2 regions of the Clostridium sp. AF15-41 genome follow, and region 1 is predicted to be linked to the other one. Evidence: predicted binding sites of a transcription regulator. Region 1 holds the regulator's gene; the other holds the start of a gene.

Region 1 (4,242 bases):
CACCGATTGCAACACACTCATCAGGGTTGATACCCTTGAACGGCTCTTTACCTGTTAATCTCTTAACTTCTTCCTGTACAGCGATGATACGTGTAGAACCACCGACTAATAATACCTTATCAAGATCTGCTGCAGTAAGTCCTGCATCTTCCAGTGCTGTCTGAACAGGTACCTTTGTTCTGTCAACCAGATCTGCTGTTAACTCATCAAATTTTGCTCTTGTCAGGTTCATATCAAAATGCTTTGGACCATCCTGGTTTGCTGTGATGAAAGGAAGATTGATATTTGTTGTCATAGCAGATGAAAGCTCTTTCTTTGCCTTCTCTGCTGCTTCCTTCAATCTCTGCATAGCCATCTTATCGCCGGAAAGGTCGATACCCTCTGCCTTCTTGAATTCATCTAACATATACTGTGTAACAGCATTATCAAAGTCATCACCACCAAGCTTATTATCACCGGCTGTTGCCAATACTTCAATAACGCCTTCACCGATCTCAATGATAGATACATCGAATGTACCACCACCTAAATCGTATACCATGATCTTCTGTTCCTGTTCATTATCAAGACCATAGGAAAGAGCTGCTGCTGTAGGCTCGTTGATGATACGCTTTACATCAAGTCCTGCAATCTTACCGGCATCCTTTGTTGCCTGTCTCTGTGCATCTGAGAAATAAGCAGGTACTGTGATAACGGCCTCTGTAACCTTCTCACCGAGATATCCTTCTGCATCGGATTTCAGTTTCTGAAGAATCATAGCTGAAATCTCTTCCGGTGAATACTTCTTGCCATCGATCTCTACTCTGTAATCTGTACCCATATGACGCTTGATGGATGAAATTGTCTTATCTGCATTTGTAACTGCCTGACGTTTTGCAGGCTCACCGACTACTCTCTCACCTGTCTTTAAGAAACCTACTACAGATGGTGTAGTTCTCATACCTTCTGTATTCGCAATAACAACAGGCTTACCACCTTCCATTACTGCTACACATGAATTTGTTGTACCTAAGTCAATACCAATTATCTTACCCATGATTATATTCCTCCTAAATAAAATTCTGTTTTCTTAATTTAATAAAATTTATATGCTATAGTCATTTGACTATTAGTTTGCAACCTTTACCATGCTGAATCGTAATACCTGATCCTTATACATGTAACCACGCTGCATCTCTTCGACGATCACGTTCTCTCCGTAATTCTCATCCTCTACATGCATTACTGCATTGTGGAACGCCGGATCAAACTGTTCACCCTCGCAGTTCATCGGGGTAACGCCGATGGATTCCAGTGAAGTCATAAGTGATTTGTAGATTTTATCAACTCCTGCTTCAAATGGTCTGTCTTTATCCTCTTCCGGAATTGCTGCAATCGCTCTTTCAAAGTTGTCAACTACCGGAAGTAATTTTCCAAGAACATCCTTCGCTCCGAAATCATACATTTTGGATGACTCCTTTTCATTTCTCTGACGGATATTCTCGCACTCTGCAAGAAGACGTTTATATTTGTCTTCTGCATCCTGACAGCGCTCTTTCAGTTTATCATTTTCTTCTCTTAAAGCCTTACTGCCGCGTCTGTTCTCTTTTGCAACCGGCTTCGGTTTTGCTGCTTCCGCCTGCTCTTCAGGGACATCCACGGTTTCTGTAACATTCACATCTGTAGTTGTTGTTTCTGCAGTATCTGTTGACTCTGCTGTAACTTCATCTACAATTGTTTCTGCTGCCTTTTCATCTGTCTTTACTTTCTTAGTATCTTTCTTGGTGTCTGCCATTATCGGACCCCCTATTCGTTATTATTAAATATATCATCCAATTCATCGGTCAGATTTTTTAACATCGTAACGACTTTCTTATAGTCCATACGTTTCGGACCGATGATACCTATAGTTCCTTTTGCGCCTTCCGGCATCTTATAAGTTGCCGTTACAAGGGAGCAATCTTTCAGATCCTCACTGGAATTCTCATCGCCGATTCGGATCTCTATATCAGAGTTATCTTTATTGATAACTTCTTCTACATATTTTACAAATTCCTCTTTGTCTTCTATATCTTCAAAAGTTCCAAGCAGTTTTTCTGCTGTTGCCGAATCCATCAATTCAGGATACTTTAACATGTTGGTCGCTCCGCTTGTATAAACCTTCAGGTCATCCGCTTCATGAATAGCTTCCATGATTCCCTGAAAGATGGTTTCTAAGATATCCGCATATTCACCTGCCTGCATCTTCATCGTCTGTATCAGTTCCAGATTAATATCTTCTAATGCAGCTCCCTGAAGGAACGTGTTTAATAAAATATTGAATTTTAAAATCTCGTCATTCTTCAGATCGTACGTGGTATCGATCAGCTTATTCTTTACGATATTTCCATCCACCATGATCACCGCAAGAAGCTTTGACTCAGCAACCTTGGAAAGCTGTATAAACTTCACGGTATTATTATACTGAGGTGTGGTAACCAGTGTGGCATAATTCGTATTTGCCGCTAATACCCGGGCAACCTGCTTCAGCATCTTCTCCATTTTATCAACTCGTTCAAGAAGATTTCCCTTCTCTGTCTCAGCCTCTATCTTCTCATTCATAAGGCTGTCAACATAGAACCGATATCCTTTGTCCGTTGGAATTCTTCCTGCAGATGTATGCGGCTGACATATATAACCCATGTCCTCCAGATCAGACATCTCATTCCTGATCGTCGCCGAACTTAAGTTCAAATCTGTATACTTTGAAATCGTCCGCGATCCTACAGGTTCTCCGGTCTCTAAATAATTGGAAACGATAGCTTTCAGAATTTTGACTTTTCTTTCGTCAAGTTCCATCTGCTCATCCCTTTCATTTTGTTAGCACTCAAATACTCCGAGTGCTAACCACTAAAATTAATCTAACACCCACTACCTTGTTTGTCAACATTTATTTTGAAAAAAATCAAGAAAATTTATAATTTTTGAGCTTTGAAAAAATGAATGCCGAGTCCTGTAGAAATCACGGCATATAAAAGACTGATGATAATCGCAGCTACCGCATCTGTTCCGTTAAATGTAAGGTCACTTGTCATACCGAGAAGCTGCACGATCCAGATGTTATCCGACCACGCCGGCAGATTAAACAGATCCACAAGGACACGAACTCCGGGTGTAAATAACAGCACCAAAAGAACCGCGGCAGTCATAGACAAAACCGAATGTCTGATCAGTGAAACCAACATAAATGCAAACATTGCACAGGCTCCGATCATTATAAACTGCAGCACTATCGCAAGCATTGTTTTTCCAATCCGGGAAGCTTCTGAAGCTTCAGGGACATTTCTAAAAAACAAAGCAGCCGCAATCCCTGAAATCAGAATATATTCCAGTAAGATCCCCCATACATAAGTAACTGCCGCCAGCACTCTGGCAATATAACAGGCCGCTCTGCTTTTACTTCTCTGCAGCTCGCAACGTATGGTATTCTGTTCGTAGTCTTCGGATATATGAAGGATAACCGGAAACATCATAAAAAGGACCAGAAGCTCCGAAGCAGAAAAAGCCGATGCAATATAAGCGATTCCGTCCATCTGACCTTTGATCGCTGTAATCGTCTGTTCTGAAAAGCCTGCTGCCGCCAGGAAGTCGCTGCTTACCCCTGCACTTACATAATGAAGAAAAGCTGCTACAAGAATCGCAAACGGAATCACCAGAATCATGATCATTCTGCCATAAAAGCTTTTGCCATATCGAAATACTTCTGCTCTGTAAACATTCATACTGTTGCCTACGCTCCCTCTAAATAAGAAATAACCGGATTTATTTCCTGTTTTTAATATACCCGTGAGTGGTTTTTTATATTACAGGTAAATAATCCGGTCACAAACCTGTTCCAGATCTCCGGGTATGTGGCTGGTAAGAATAACCGCCATTCCTTGTTTTCTTCGTTTCTCCAGATAAGATAAAAACGATGCTCTCGTAAACGGATCAAGCCCGTTCAACGGTTCATCAAGCAATGCCAGCCTTGTCTCTTTATGGATCGCAAGACAAAGCGCAAGCTTCTGTTTATTGCCAAGTGACAGCTTAGATGCTTTGATCCGGTCAAATTCATGGATACCCAAAAGATCGATCAAAGCTTCATCCGTAAGCTGCTTATCTCCGTTCATATGCTCCATCATTTTTATATTATCACGCACGGAAAGGTCTGAAAAAAAAGAGGGTCTGTCGATCACACATGCCATATCTCTGCCGGATATATCTGTTACATTTATCTGTCCTGAG
Region 2 (4,242 bases), on a different contig from region 1:
ATGTTGTTTGGAGCTGCCGGAATTCTTGGAAGTTTTCTGTTCTCCTGTGTATATGACAAACACAGATATCATTTTATCCGTGCATCGATCACATTGATCGCTGTTGTCATGCTTTGCCTGAAACCGGCATCGAAATTTACATGGACAATGATATTGATCTGTATGCTGTGGGGTATGGCTGTAACGGCATTTAGCGTTACTTTCCAGTCAGAGACGATCAAAGCGGTTCCGGAGGAAGCCTCCGCTGTGGCCATGTCAATGTTCTCAGGAATCTATAATCTGGGAATCGGATGCGGAACCTGGATCGGTGGTCTGGTATGTACACATGCATCGATGGGGTATATCGGATTTGCAGGGGGGATCATGGCAGTTATAGCAATCCTGTATTGCAGCTTTATACTGATCCCACAGATGAAGAGAAAGTAGATAAATACTTGTATAGAATGCGAAACTATAAACTGTGATGATCAGTTGGAAAAGGCATGGTTAATAATCTCTAAAAAAAATATAAATTTATCGTTGACATGAGTAATCCCCGGTGCTATACTCATGGACATAGCAAAGGCGCTACGAAATATTCGTAGTGCCTTTTTCTTTTATCGGGAGGTATAAGTTCCCCGGTACAGGACAAAGAAAAACCTGATATCCGGCTATACGCGCGGACCGGATGAGGGGAAAAATGAAGTAAAATGCGATGCAATGGGGCGTCTGTTATGGATAAGTCTCCGTGTATCGCATTTTTGAGTTTTAGGAGGTAAGAACTATGACAAGTGAAATTTTAGATGCAATTTCTGGTGAAGTGTACGGTGTCTGGTTCCTGATCGGAGCGGCATTGGTATTCTGGATGCAGGCAGGATTTGCGATGGTAGAAACAGGATTTACCAGAGCAAAGAATGCCGGAAACATTCTGATGAAAAACCTGATGGACTTCTGTATTGGTACAGTTGTATTTATCCTTCTTGGTTTTGGACTCTTACTTGGTGAAGACATGGTTGGTTTGATCGGTAAACCGGGATTTGACATATTTACTGATTATGCAAATTTTGACTGGTCCAACTTCGTATTTAACTTAGTGTTCTGTGCAACAACAGCGACAATTGTATCCGGCGCGATGGCAGAACGTACAAAATTCATTTCTTATTGTGTATATTCAGCAGTTATCTCAGCAGTTATTTATCCGATTGAGGCACACTGGACATGGGGCGGCGGCTGGTTAGCTCAGATGGGCTTCCATGATTTTGCCGGTTCTAACTGTATTCATATGGTTGGTGGTATCTGTGCATTGATCGGTGCAGCAATCCTTGGACCTCGTATCGGTAAGTTTGTAAAGGGCAAGGATGGTAAGGTTGAAAAAGTAAATGCATTCCCTGGACATAACCTTCCGATCGGTTGTCTCGGTGTATTTATCCTCTGGCTTGGCTGGTATGGATTCAATGGTGCAGCAGCAACAACCGTTTCAGAACTTGGTTCCATATTCGTAACAACAACAATTGCTCCTGCTGTTGCAACAGTTGTAGCAATGATCATTACCTGGGTAAAATATGGTAAGCCTGATGTTTCAATGTGTCTGAATGCATCTCTTGCAGGTCTGGTCGCAATTACAGCTCCTTGTGATGTCTGTGATGCTTTCGGTGCTATCGTGATCGGTGCTGTTGCCGGTGTATTGGTTGTATTCGGTGTATGGCTCTTAGATTACAAATTACATATTGATGATCCTGTAGGTGCTGTTGCAGTTCACTGCTTAAATGGTATCTGGGGAACAATCGCAGTTGGTCTTTTCGCTACAGATACAGCTCCTGCATTTGCAAGAGGTATCGGTGATGGTGTAACATATGGTGCAAACCAGATCGCAGCCAAAGGTTTATTCTATGGCGGTGGTTTCAAGCAGCTCGGTATTCAGTTCGTAGGTATGGGCGCAACCATCCTCTGGACAGCAGTTACGATTACAATTGCATTCCTTCTTATTAAGAAGATCTTCGGCCTTCGTGTATCAGAGGAAGAGGAAATTGTTGGTCTGGATTCATGCGAGCATGGTCTTCCATCTGCATATGCCGGCTTCAGTATTGTTGATGTATCAAATACAATGACAATGGATGTAAATGAAAATACAGATCTTGGTGTAGCTGATTATGATAAGGCTTCTGACACATTAAAGAATGCAGCAGTCAAGGTTGCGGAAGCTCCTGTTACAGCATCCCCAAGCGGTATCTACAAGGTAGTTATCATTGCAAAGCTTGCACGGTTTGAGATCTTAAAGAAAGCTTTAAATGACCTCGGTGTTACAGGTATGACAATGAATCAGGTTATGGGCTGTGGTATCCAGAAGGGTGCCGGCGAGATGTACCGTGGTGTTGAATTAGATGCAACCCTTCTTCCAAAGGTTAAGGTAGAAGTCGTAGTCAGCAAGATTCCTGTCAGTGCAGTTATTGAAGCTGCTAAGAAGGCTCTGTATACCGGACATATCGGTGATGGTAAGATCTTCGTATACAGCGTTGACAAGGTTGTTAAGGTTCGTACCGGTGAGGAAGACTTTGCAGCTTTACAGGATGTAGAGTAAATTACAAATAACCTATAATTATATAGAAGAAAGAGCCAGGCCGGTGAGCACCGGTCTGGCTTTTTCTTTTAAGTGTAGAAATGGAAATCAGATAGTTCACAAAATCTTCACACAAAATTAGCACTCACATCTTGACAGTGCTAATAAACGGTGCTATAACATAGATAAAGATAAGGAAAGGGATTAAGAAAGAAGATAAAAGAAAGAATCCCGGAACTTATAACATACAAATTCGACACTTCAGTTTCTCTGACAGTGCTAAACATACAAAAGTCTAAGTGCCTCAAGGTTCCATAAGGAGCTGAGATTTCCGACACTGGTTTGAAATTGAAAGGAGTAATGACTTATGTTAAGACCTAGTATTTTTGGAGAAAGTTTATTTGATGATTGGATGGATGATTTCCCATTCGGTAAGGAATTTGAAAAGGAAATGTTTCCAGAGAAAAGCCCGTTGTATGGCAAACATGCTAAGAACATGATGAAGACGGATGTCCGTGAAACAGATGACAGCTATGAAGTAGACATTGACCTTCCTGGATTTAAGAAGGATGAAGTAAATGTCAAACTGGAAGATGGCTACATCACTATTTCCGCTGAAAAAGGTCTGGATAAGGATGAGAAAGATAAGAAGACCGGTAAGTATATCAGACGTGAACGTTATGCCGGCAGCATGAGCAGAAGTTTCTATGTTGGTGACGGTATCAGTCAGAAGGATATACATGCAAAATATGAAAGTGGTATTCTTCGTCTGACCCTTCCAAAGAAAGCACCGGAAGCAATCGAAAAGGAGAACTTCATTGCCATCGAATAAAATGTGTTGATATCGAGCCGTGCGAATAAAAACATGACCCCTTATGTATATGTATACAGATATAAGAAAGGGAGTGTAGATCATGGATAAGAATCCAAAGCATCCATTGAAGAAAAAGAAAGCAGTTCAGAAGGTATGTGCAACAGCTAATCATAATGCACAGGAGGTTGAAGCTGCAGTACCAAAGTCAAAGAAACATACTTATTAGAGTGAATAAATCAACAAACAAAGAAAAGGTTCCCCGCATTTGCCTGTAGCCCGAAGAACTACAGGAGACAAGTGCGGGGGATTTTTTTGCTTTATAGGAACAGAAGTATCATCGGAAGAATTTCCATCGAAGGGCTTTGGTGACAAAATCAAAAAAATATACATGGAGAAGTGTAAAAAACCACAGTTATGTGATACTCTATAAACGGAGGTGGTTTTATGCAGAAACAAAAAGGAGCAAAAATAGGAGCATTTGTTTTCTTTTGCTTTGGCGTGATGATGCTTGCACTCGGAGTATGGGGCATAACAACCCTGTATGATCAGGGTGGAATCTTAACATGGGGGATCGTACTTGGATTCGGATTAATATTTGCATTGACAGGTGTTGTATTATTTATTAATTCGATGGAAAGTGTATCCAATCGGGTCAAACAATTACTGGGTTGCATTCTGGGAACTTTGGTATTCATGAGTTTTGGCTTTGTGGGCCTTTTTGCAAAAGGACTAGGTGTCATGAGACTTTTCCTTCTGTTTTTCGGGGGCATAGGAGTGCTGCTTCTGATCCAGGGAATTCGTAACTTTTTAAAAGGAGACAGCGGTGATGCAGACCAGAAATCCGGCAGGGTTCAATGGAGCGGCGGTGTCGGTGATAGAATTAATGGACAGG

Evidence for each region. The regulator HrcA, encoded in region 1, represses chaperone genes, less so after heat shock. The targets are predictions, from matches to a motif close to TGTTAGCACTCNNNNNNNNNGAGTGCTAACA.
Region 2: DWW43_RS02180 (Hsp20/alpha crystallin family protein) is a predicted target of HrcA. The motif match lies at 2,673-2,703, and genes of this name have one in related genera.

What each region holds. Positions count from the first base shown of each region.
Region 1 covers NZ_QTMQ01000003.1:152,819-157,060, forward strand. The annotation lists gene dnaK (molecular chaperone DnaK) at 1-1,036, opposite strand, end outside; gene grpE (nucleotide exchange factor GrpE) at 1,109-1,774, opposite strand; gene hrcA (heat-inducible transcriptional repressor HrcA) at 1,786-2,817, opposite strand; gene DWW43_RS03375 (hypothetical protein) at 2,934-3,740, opposite strand; gene DWW43_RS03380 (ABC transporter ATP-binding protein) at 3,822-4,242, opposite strand, start outside.
Region 2 covers NZ_QTMQ01000002.1:171,890-176,131, forward strand. The annotation lists gene DWW43_RS02170 (sugar transporter) at 1-426, shown strand, start outside; gene DWW43_RS02175 (ammonium transporter) at 764-2,557, shown strand; gene DWW43_RS02180 (Hsp20/alpha crystallin family protein) at 2,904-3,368, shown strand; gene DWW43_RS12375 (hypothetical protein) at 3,451-3,576, shown strand; gene DWW43_RS02185 (hypothetical protein) at 3,795-4,242, shown strand, end outside.